2 regions of the Paracoccus sp. UBA5162 genome follow, and region 1 is predicted to be linked to the other one. Evidence: riboswitches for the same ligand, from Rfam matches in the RefSeq annotation. Region 1 holds a riboswitch; the other holds the start of a gene.
What was found. A riboswitch is a leader RNA that binds a small molecule or an ion and turns the genes downstream of it on or off. The one in region 1 is predicted to bind thiamine pyrophosphate.

Region 1 (5,361 bases):
ATCACGTTTCCTCGGCAGCGGTGGTCGAGGCGCGGGAAAGCGGGCTGCATTGCTGGTATCCCGAAATCCTTCGCATCCATTCCGGCATTTGCCGCAGCGACAATCACCCGGGCGAGGCCGAGGCCGCGATGAAGCTGGCGCTGGATACCGCGACCCGGCAGGGGGCGGCACTTTGGAGCCTGCGCGCGACGCTGGATCTGTCATGCCATGATGTGCCGGACGATCAGGGCCTCGCCGCGGCGCTGAATGCCTTTCCCAGGGATGCGGTCCTGCCCGAACTGGGTCGCGCCAAAGTTCTTCTGTCACAATGACCGGCCTGTTGTCGTTCGACCTGCCCCTTCTGGCGGGCGTCAGGGCGGCCGATCTGGCCGGTATCGACGTGCAGTTCCAGGAAAGATCGCTGGCTGGCTGGGAAGTGCTGTTCAACCAGCAGGACATGTCGCGCGACGTCTATTTCCTGCTGTCGGGCGCGCTCTTGGCGGTTTACTGGACGCCCGAGGGGCGCGAGATCATCTTTTCACGGTTTTCCACCGGATCCTATCTCGGCGAATTGGCGGCGCTCGATGACGGCGATCGGTCGCTTGCGGTCGTGGCGCGGGCGCCGACGCGGGTTCTGGTGATGCCGCAAAAATGCTTCCTGTCGCTGTTCGAAACCGTGGCTTTGGTCCGGCACCGCGTGGTCACGGATCTCGTGTCGCGCGTGCGCGCGCTGACCGCACGCAATATGGAACTGACCAGCTTCACGGTCGAGCAACGTGTCGTCTCGTACCTCATCGCCCTGGCGGTCGAACGCGGCCAGCTGGAGACCGGCGGTGTCCTGGACCATGCCCCCACCCATGCCGAGATCGCGGCCAGCATCGGCGCCAACCGCGAGATCGTAAGCCGCACGATGACGAAACTTGCGCGGCGGGACATCCTGAGGACGGCGCGACAGCGGATCGAGCTGCTGAACCCCGATGCCTTGTCGGCCATCCTCTAGAATCCTGCGGCAGGGGCGCGCCACGTTGCTAACGGTCGAGGTATTCGTTCGTGAACCAGGTCGAGAAATCGGGCTTTTCGGTCAGGACATCGCCGGCTTCGTCGCGCAGGATCCCGGCGTCGACCAGGAAGCTGCCGACGGCCTCGATCCGGTCCGGCTGAATCGTGCCGACCTGCCCGTTCTCGTCCGTCAGATAGCCGCCATCGACGATCGCCTGCATCGAGGCGCGGATCAGCTCGGGATTGCCAAGCATTCCTTCGGTCGCCCCGATCAGGATCTCGGCGGCGGCCTCGGGGTTCTCGGCGGCAAAGGCATAGCCGCGGCGGGTGGCGGCCAGGAACGCTTTTGCCGTTTCGGGGTTCGCCTCCAGCCATTCGCCACGGCTGCCGATGAAGGTGGTCTGCTGGTCGGGAACCCCGTAATCGGCATAGCGGAAGGCGCGCTGCTCGCGGCCCTGAAGTCTGGCGTTGACGCCCTCCCAGGTCGCGACCTCGAGGGTGAAATCGGCGCGGCCGCTGGCCAATGCCTCGTAGGCCGAGGTCCCGAGCGTCACGGTCTTGAATTCGCCCTTGCCGCCGGCCGCGCGGATGATCGTAGTGATCAGCGCCTCTTCCCAGGCGCTGCCGAAACCGGCATAGGTCAGCCCGTCAAGGTCGGCGGGTGTGTCGATGTCGTCGCGGTCGGCGTTGAAGACCAGGCGCCCGGTCTCGTGCTGGTAGACGGCGAAGACCGGCATCAGGTCCGCGCCGGCGGCGCGCTGCGTGTAGAAGCCCCAGGAACTGAGCACGCCGAATTCGGCGACACCGCTGGCCAGCAATGTGCCCGAGGCGGTGTCGGTGTAGGGCAGGATTTCGACGTCCAGGCCGGCATCGTCGTACCAGCCCTTGGCCTGGGCGACATAGAGGCCGACATGGTTGGTATTGGGCGTCCAGTCCAGCGCGACCTTGACCGCCTGCTCAGCGGCAAGCGGTTGCGCGGCGATCAGGGCGGTCAGGGCGAATGCGAGGCATCTCATCTTTGTCTCCTTGCGGGTCGAGAAGGGTGTTGAGGATTTCGGTTTCCAGCGCCAGCGCCGCGGCGGGCAGCCCATGCGCCAGGCGCGGACGGCCAAGCGGAACCGCGAATTCCGCCAGAACACGGGCGGGTCGGCGCGAAAGGACATAGATGCGATCCGACAGGCTGACCGCCTCGCGCACGTCATGGGTGACGAGCAGCGTGGTCCACCGGTGATCTTGCCAGCGGGCCTCGACCCATCGCTGCATCCCGGCGCGGGTCAGCGCGTCGAGCGCGCCGAAGGGTTCGTCCAGCAGCATCACCGGCCGCTGCTGCACGACGGTCCGCAAAAGTGCTGCGCGCTGGCGCATCCCGCCCGAAAGCTGTGCCGGCCAGTGACGTTCGAATCCGTCCAGGCCGAACTGCGCGAAAAGCGGGGCGACGCGGGCGCGCGCTTCGCGCCGTGGCAGGCCCTGCACTTCCAGCCCCAGCGTCACGTTGTCGATGATCCGCCGCCACGGCATCAGCGCATCGCGCTGCGGCATGAAGGCAAACGGCCTATTACCCGCTGCCAGCGGGCGCCCGGAGACCAGAATTTCGCCGCGATCGGGTGCAAGTCCGCCGGTCATCAGTCTGAAAAGCGTCGATTTGCCCGCGCCCGAGGGACCGAGGATCGAAACGAACTCGCCGCGCTCCACGTGCAGCGACACGCCGTCCAGAACCGCCGTTCCGCCCAGCCGAACCGCGGCGTCGCGGATGTCGAGCAGGCTCATGGCCGCTGCTCCTCGACCTGCCGCCAGGGCATTGACAGGTGTTGGAGCAGCACCGTCGTCGCGAACAGGACCAGCGTCAGAGCGGCGCTGACGAAGACCGCCGCCAGAACCAGGTCGGGACGGAAATTGTTCTTGGCATTCAGGATGTAGATGCCCAGCCCGCGCGCCGCCCCGGCATATTCGGCAAAGATCGCCGCGACGACGGCATAGGTGATCGAAATGCGCAGACCGGCGAAGAAAAAGGGCAGTGCCGAAGGCAACCGCGCGCGGCGGAAGATGGTCGCCCGCGATGCGCCCATCGTCGCCAGAAGCTGCTCGATCTCGGGCTCGGTCGCCTCGTAGCCATCGACCAGCGCCACCAGCATCGGAAAGAACGTGACCAGCGCGACCAGCGCGATCTTGGGGCCAAGGCCGAAGCCGAACCAGAGCACGACAAGCGGCGCGATCGCCACCAGCGGCAGCGTCTGGCTGATGATGAAGACCGGAAACAGCGCCCGGCGCAGCGGACGCGCGAAATCGATCAGGACCGAGAACGCAAAGGCCGCGCCCAGCGAGACCGCAAAGCCCAGCAGCGTCGCCTGGATCGTCGGCACCGTATTCGCCCAGATCACCTGTCGGTTCGCCGCCAGTTGTCCGGCGACCCGGCCGGGCGATGGCAGGACGCTCGGCGGGATCCCCGACAGGCTGACATGGATCTGCCACAGCGCGATCAGCGTGCCGACCGACAGGATCGCGGGCAGCGCGCGCGTGACGCGCTCGCGCATCGTGGGTTTGGGCATCGGATCAGGCCGCGGAGGGACTATTGGCCGACACGGTCAGGTCGATGGTCACATGCCCTTCGGGCGGACCGAAGCGGCAGAACGCCTGGGCGAGCGCGGCGAAGACGGGACCGGCATCGCCCCCGAGTCGCGTGCAGAAGTTCTTTGCGCGATCGAAGACGCCGCTGTCGCGAAGAAACTCGATGCAGCCATAGATTTCGGCCATGTGGTCGCCGCCGCCCATGACATAGAGCGAAAGCTGCGCGGCTGCGGTTTCTCCGGTTTCGGGGGCGTCGCGCAAGGCCTCTTGCGCTGCCGCCTGGCGCAGGGCCAGGGGCTCGCGGGATGTGTCCATCGCGTCGCTGCGGCACATCGGATCGTCGGGCTCGCCCGGGCAGCCGCGCGACAGGGTTGCGTGCAGGACGACATGGGTGCGCGTGGCGGCGGCGGCGACGAAAAGGTCGCGGATCGCGGGAAACAGCACCTCTGGCGGACCGACCAGCAGGGTGGAGATATCGTCGGTTTCGATCCGCAGCCGGTCGCGATAGGGCCCAAGCGCGGCCAGCGCATCGGTGATGACGTCGATGAACCTGTCCGTCATCGGGTAAAGGGAAATCTGTGCGCCGGTGAACATTCGTTCCTCCTTGCTCCGCTGGCATGACCCAGATCAGCTTTGAGGGTCCGCAGGCGTCGCGCCCGCATCTCAGCCCCGGCCATACGGGGCACCCCTGTGGATGGCTTGAAGTGATCACAGACCGCAGCCGGGCGCAACCGATTCGCTCGGACCGATCGCGGCGCGCGCGAAGGCTCATCGGACCAGATCAGGCTGCCGCCGGTCAAGGCGGCGTCGCCCCCGCCACGACCGCCGCGGGATCGCCAATCCTGCGGTCGCGCCCGGCAATGACCGGAGGACACAAGCAGCGCGGGATCCGGCCCATGAATGACGCCTGCCGAGGCCGGGGCGTCGCGGCCGGCGCCTCGCGCCGGCCGTTTCCGCGTTACGCTGCGGCTTCCGCCGGGAGATAGTCGATATAGCCCTTTTCGCCGCCCGCATAGAAGGTCGAGGGATCCTGCGGGTTCAGGGGCAGTCCCTCGCGGAACCGGCGCGGCAAGTCCGGAGTGGCGATGAAATCGCGTCCGAAAGCCGCCGCATCGGCGCGGCCCTGGCCCACAAGGCTGCGGGCGCTGTCCCGGGTCAGCCCTTCATTGGCGATGATCGGACCACCGAAGGCGGCCTTGATGGCGTCCAGCAGGCTGTCTTCGGCCGGATGTTCGCGCAGGCACAGGAAGGCCAGGCCGCGCTGGCGCATCTGGTCGGCGACGCGGGTGAACAGGGCGCTGCGGTCGCTGTCGCCCATGTCGTGCGAATCGGCGCGCGGGGCAAGGTGAAGGCCCACCCGATCCGCGCCCCAGACCCCGATTGCCGCATCTGCGATGTCCTCCAGGAAACGGGTGCGGTTTTCAAGGCTTCCGCCATAGCGGTCGGTCCGCCTGTTGGTGCTGTCTTGCAGGAACTGGTCGATGAGATAACCGTTCGCACCATGAATCTCGACCCCGTCGAAGCCCGCCGCCCTCGCGTTCTGCGCGCCCTGGCGATAGGCTTCGACGATCGCCGGGATTTCATCCGTCTCCAGTGCCCGGGGGGTGACATATTCCTGCTGCGGCCGCACCAGGCTGACATGGCCCTCGGGCCGGATCGCGCTTGGCGCGACCGGCAATTTGCCGTTCAGGAACAGCGGCGCCGAGATCCGCCCGACATGCCACAATTGCAGAAAGATCAGCCCGCCCTCGGCATGGACGCCGCGGGTCACCCGTGCCCAGCCTTCAACCTGCTCCTGGCTCCAGATGCCGGGCGTAT
Region 2 (5,361 bases), on a different contig from region 1:
GGCGCCGTTGCGGCCGAAGACCGCGATCAGTCCCATGATCGCGACGATCACGGGCAGGATGAAGGGCGCGCCCAGCAGCGTGACCAGAACCGATCGTCCCGGAAAGCGCCGTCTGGCCAGCGCGCGGGCCACCGGAATGGCCAGCGCCGCCGACAGGCCCGCCGATACCGCGGCCTGCCAGATCGTGAACCAGACCGCCCGCCAATCCCAGGGGCCCAGCCCGGACAGCCCACGTGCCTGCCACGCGACCGCCGCAAGGGTGCCCAGGATCAGCGTCCCCAGGCCGGCCGCGACGGCCGCGCCGCCGGACTGGTGTCTTATTGCGAGAATGCCCGCAGCCATTCATCCAGCGCCGGTTTGCGAAGCGCCTCGGCCTCGTCTTCGGAATAGAACAGGGTCTTTTCCGGGCGCGGCAGCTCTCGCATGACCCTGGGCCATTCGGCCTCGGGCAGTTTCGCGGGCAGCGACCAGTTCGCCAGCGGGATCGACTTCTGAAAATCCGGGGTCAGGATCCAGTCCATGAATTTCTGTGCCAGTTCCGGCTGGTCGGTGCCTTTCAGCTGCGCGGCCAGTTCGGCCATGAAATAATGACCTTCGGGAAAGATCGCGGCGCGCTTGGTCGTATCGTCTTCGGCCTCGATGTGATAGGCGGGCGAGGTGGTGTAGGACAGCACCATATCGGCCTCACCCTCGGTGAACATGCCATAGCTTTCCGACCAGCCCTTGGTCACCGTCAGCACCTTGGGCGCCAGCCGGGCCCATGCCTCGGGCGCCTCATCGCCATAAACCGCCTTGACCCAAAGCAGCAGCGCGAGGCCGGAAATGGAAGAGCGCGGATCCTGGATCACGATCTTCAGATCGTCGGGCGCGTTCAGCAGGTCTTCGAAACTGGCCGGCGGATTGTCCAGCCGCGTCTCGTCATAGACAAAGGCCGTCTCGCCCCAGTTATAGGGCAGGAAGATGTCATCGGTCCATTCCACCGGCATCGACATGGCCGAGGTATCCTGCCCATGCGGCGCGAACAATCCCGAGGCGCGCGCCCGCGCCGTGACATCGGTATTCAGTCCGAAGACGATGTCGGCCTGGGTGTTTTCGCCCTCCATCAGAATACGGGGCAGGATGTCGCCGGTCACGAAACGAAGGTCGCAGTCGCAGAACGCCTCGAACCCTTCTTCGATCCTGGGGCCGGGGCCCCATTCGCTGGCGATGTAATCGCCGGCATAGACGGTCAGCACGGGCTTGTCCTGCGCGGCGGCGGGGGTCGCGGCCAGCAGGGCGAGGATCAGGGTCTTCTTCATCGCTGCCTCCTTTCAGACGGGGTTTCGAAAGAAAGGGCAGCGTCACCTTCCCTCCGCCGGTGTTAGCCGGATCAGGTTCAACGGGTCCGCGCGTCGCGTCTCAGCCGGTATGGCCCCCCGAGGTGGGTCTGAATGTAGTGGTTCCACAGCCCGGCGCAAGCGGATAGAACCGCCGGCAAGGACAGACGAAGGACCGGCATGAGCGATCAGCCCACACCGATGATGGCGCAGTATCTGGCGATCCGGGACGCCAATCCCGGCGCGCTTCTGTTCTATCGCATGGGCGATTTCTACGAGATGTTCTTCGACGACGCCGTGGCCGCCGCCGCCGCCCTGGACATCGCGCTGACGAAACGCGGCACCCATGAGGGCCAGCCCATCCCGATGTGCGGGGTGCCGGTCCATGCCGCCGAAAGCTATCTGCTGACGCTGATCCGCAAGGGGTTCCGCGTCGCCATCGCCGAACAGATGGAAGATCCGGCCGAGGCCAGGAAACGGGGGTCCAAGTCGGTCGTTGCCCGCGACGTGGTGCGGCTGGTCACGCCCGGTACCCTGACCGAGGAATCGCTGCTGGAGGCACGGCGCCACAATTTCCTGGCCGCCTTCGCGACCGTACGCCAGGACAGCGCACTGGCCTGGGTCGATATCTCGACCGGCGCGTTTCAGGTAATGGAATGTCCGCTGCCGCGCCTCGGACCCGAACTGGCCAGGCTTGCGCCGCGTGAAATTCTGGCCTGCGAAGGTGCGGGCCTCGGCGATCTGGCGGCGGAATCGGGCGCCGCCCTGACCGATCGTCACGCCGGCGCCTTCGACAGCGGCGCGGGTGCTCGTCGGCTCTGCGCGCTTTACGGGGTCGAGACGCTGGACGGATTCGGCACCTTCGGGCGCGCGGAACTGTCGGCGATGGGGGCGATCGTCGAGTATCTGGAGATGACGCAGAAAGGCAGGTTGCCGCTGTTGCGCCCGCCTGCGCGCGAACGCCACGGCGCCGCGATGCAGATCGACGCCTCGACCCGGCGCAATCTGGAATTGACCCAGGCCTTGTCGGGCGGGCGCGAGGGATCGCTGCTGGCTGCCATCGACCGAACCGTCACGGCGGCGGGGGCGCGGCTGCTGGAACGCCGCATCAGCGCCCCCAGCCGCGATCTGGCGCTGATCCATGCGCGGCACGACGCGGTGGCGCAGATGGTCGATGATCCGCGCCTCGCGACCGATCTGCGCGAGGCACTGGCCCGTGTGCCCGACATGGACCGCGCCCTGTCCCGTCTGGCGCTGGACCGGGGCGGACCGCGCGATCTGGCCGCGATCCGTGCCGGCCTGACCCAGGGTGCCCGGATCGCCGCGCGGCTGTCCGGCGATGTCGCGCCGATCCTGCGCGACGCCGCACGCGATCTGGCCGGACATGACGATTTGATCCATCTTCTGGAACAGGCATTGGTGGCCGAGCCGCCGCTGCTGGGTCGCGATGGCGGTTTCGTCGCGCCCGGTCACGACGCCGATCTGGACCAGACCCGCCGCCTGCGCGACGAGGGGCGCGGCGTGATCGCCGGGATGCAGGCCGATTACGCCGCCAGGGCCGGGGTGCAAAGCCTGAAGATCAGGCACAACAACGTGCTGGGATATTTCATCGAGACCACCACCACCCATGCCGACCGGATGCTGGCGATGGCGGACACCTTCATCCACCGTCAGACCACCGCCAACCAGATCCGCTTTACCACGGTCGAGCTTTCGGAACTGGAGACGCGCATCCTCAACGCCCGCGACCGCGCGCTGGAAATCGAGCGCGGCATCTTCGATGGGCTTCGCGCCGCGGTGCTGGATCATGCGCCGCGGATCGGGCAGGCGGCGCGCGCGCTGGCCGAGATCGACCTTGCCGGCGCCTTCGCCGATATCGCGACAGGCGAGGGCTGGGTGCGTCCCCGCGTCGATGGCAGCCGCGCCTTTCGGATCGAGGGCGGCCGGCACCCTGTGGTGGAACATGCGCTGAAGCGCAGGACAGAGGGATTCGTCGCCAATGACTGCGATCTGACCGCCGCCGAGACGCCCGCGATCTGGCTGCTGACCGGGCCCAACATGGCCGGCAAATCGACCTTCCTGCGCCAGAACGCGCTGATCGCCGTGCTGGCGCAGGCCGGGGCCTTCGTGCCCGCGCGCGATGCCCATATCGGCATGGTCAGCCAGCTTTTCAGTCGTGTCGGCGCCGCCGACGATCTGGCGCGGGGCCGTTCCACCTTCATGGTCGAAATGGTCGAGACCGCCGCGATTCTCAATCAGGCCGACGATCATGCGCTGGTGATCCTGGACGAGATCGGGCGCGGGACGGCGACCTGGGACGGGCTTTCCATCGCCTGGGCGGTGATGGAGCATCTGCACGAGGTCAATCGCTGCCGGGCGCTGTTCGCGACCCACTACCACGAGATGACCGCGCTGAGCGCCAAGCTGGAGGGGGTCGAGAACGCCACCGTCGCCGTGCGCGAATGGGAGGGCGAGGTGATCTTTCTGCACGAGGTCCGCAAGGGTGCGGCCGACCGCAGCTATGGCGTCCAGGTGGCGCGGCTGGCGGGGTTGCCGGCTTCGGTCGTGGACCGCGCGCGCGCGGTCCTGGACGCCCTGGAATCGGGCGAACGCGAGGGGGCGGCGCGGCCTGCCGCGCTGATCGAGGAACTGCCGCTGTTTCGCGCCGTGCCGCCCGCGCCGGCACCTGCGCCGTCGAGGCCGAAGCACGATCCGCTGGATGCGCGGCTGCGCGACATCCATCCCGATGCGCTGAGCCCGCGCGAAGCCCTGGACCTGATCTATGAACTGAAAGCCCTGACCGGAGAACGAGCATGAGCTATAACACCTTCGGCCGCGAATTCCGGTTCACCACCTGGGGCGAAAGTCACGGTCCGGCCCTTGGCGCGACGGTGGACGGCACGCCCCCCGGCGTGGCCCTGGACGAGACCTTCATCCAGCAATTCCTGGATCGCCGCCGCCCCGGAACGTCGAAACACACGACCCAGCGGCGCGAGGCCGATCAGGTCCGTATCCTGTCGGGCACCTTCGAGGGCCGCACGACCGGCACGCCGATCCAGCTGATGATCGAGAATACCGATCAACGCAGCAAGGATTACGGTCAGATCGCCACCAGCTTTCGCCCCGGCCATGCCGACATCACCTATCATCAGAAATACGGTCTGCGCGATTATCGCGGTGGCGGTCGCTCCAGCGCGCGCGAGACGGCGGCGCGGGTGGCGGCGGGCGGCGTGGCGCGGGCGGTTCTGGCGCAGCTGCTGCCCGATCTGCGGATCATCGGCTACATGGTGCAGATGGGCGCGATGCATCTGGATCGCGGCCGGTTCGACGCCGCCGCCATCAGGGAAAATCCGTTCTTCCTGCCCGACGCGACGGCCGTCGATGCCTGGAGCGATTATCTCGACACCGTCCGCAAGGATCAGAACAGTGTCGGTGCGGCGGTCGAGGTGATGATCCGCGGCTGTCCGCCGGGGCTGGGCGCGCCGGTCTATGCGAAACTGGACACCGATCTGGCCGCCGCGATGATGTCGATCAACGCCGTCAAGGGCGTCGAGATCGGCGAAGGCATGGCTGCGGCTGCCCTGACCGGAACGGACAATGCCGACGAGATCCGCATGGGCAATGACGGCCCGCGCTTTCTGTCCAACCATGCCGGCGGCATCCTGGGCGGGATCAGCACCGGGCAGGACATCACGGTCCGCTTTTCGGTCAAGCCGACTTCCTCGATCACGACACCGCGCCGCACCATCAACCGCCAGGGGCAAGAGATAGACCTGATCACCAAGGGCCGACATGATCCCTGCGTCGGCATCCGGGCGGTGCCCGTCGCCGAGGCGATGGCGGCCTGCGTGATCCTGGACCATCTGTTGATGGACCGCGCCCAGACCGGCGGCGTCAGGGGCACGATCGGCTGATCGCCGGCGGCCATGCCGCTTGTCATCAAATCGTCATGCAAGTTTTGCATTAGCGTCACCTGTGGCGTCTAGGTCACGTGCAGCCCCGACAGGGGAAGACCGACTCAGGAGAGATCCATGACCAACGTGAA

Region 2: another riboswitch for thiamine pyrophosphate. It lies ahead of B4A72_RS15185 (thiamine ABC transporter substrate-binding protein); the one in region 1 lies ahead of B4A72_RS08920 (YkoF family thiamine/hydroxymethylpyrimidine-binding protein).

The regions. Positions count from the first base shown of each region.
Region 1 is NZ_DHXG01000058.1:19,140-24,500, forward strand. Features, by position in the region: gene B4A72_RS08895 (ATP-binding protein) at 1-311, shown strand, start outside; gene B4A72_RS08900 (Crp/Fnr family transcriptional regulator) at 308-979, shown strand; gene B4A72_RS08905 (ABC transporter substrate-binding protein) at 1,008-1,994, opposite strand; gene B4A72_RS08910 (ABC transporter ATP-binding protein) at 1,936-2,745, opposite strand; gene B4A72_RS08915 (ABC transporter permease) at 2,742-3,524, opposite strand; gene B4A72_RS08920 (YkoF family thiamine/hydroxymethylpyrimidine-binding protein) at 3,529-4,137, opposite strand; TPP riboswitch at 4,130-4,243, opposite strand; gene B4A72_RS08925 (alkene reductase) at 4,502-5,361, opposite strand, start outside.
Region 2 is NZ_DHXG01000093.1:3,109-8,469, forward strand. Features, by position in the region: gene B4A72_RS15180 (thiamine/thiamine pyrophosphate ABC transporter permease ThiP) at 1-342, opposite strand, end outside; gene B4A72_RS15185 (thiamine ABC transporter substrate-binding protein) at 318-1,298, opposite strand; TPP riboswitch at 1,330-1,428, opposite strand; gene mutS (DNA mismatch repair protein MutS) at 1,497-4,133, shown strand; gene aroC (chorismate synthase) at 4,130-5,230, shown strand; gene B4A72_RS15200 (substrate-binding domain-containing protein) at 5,348-5,361, shown strand, end outside.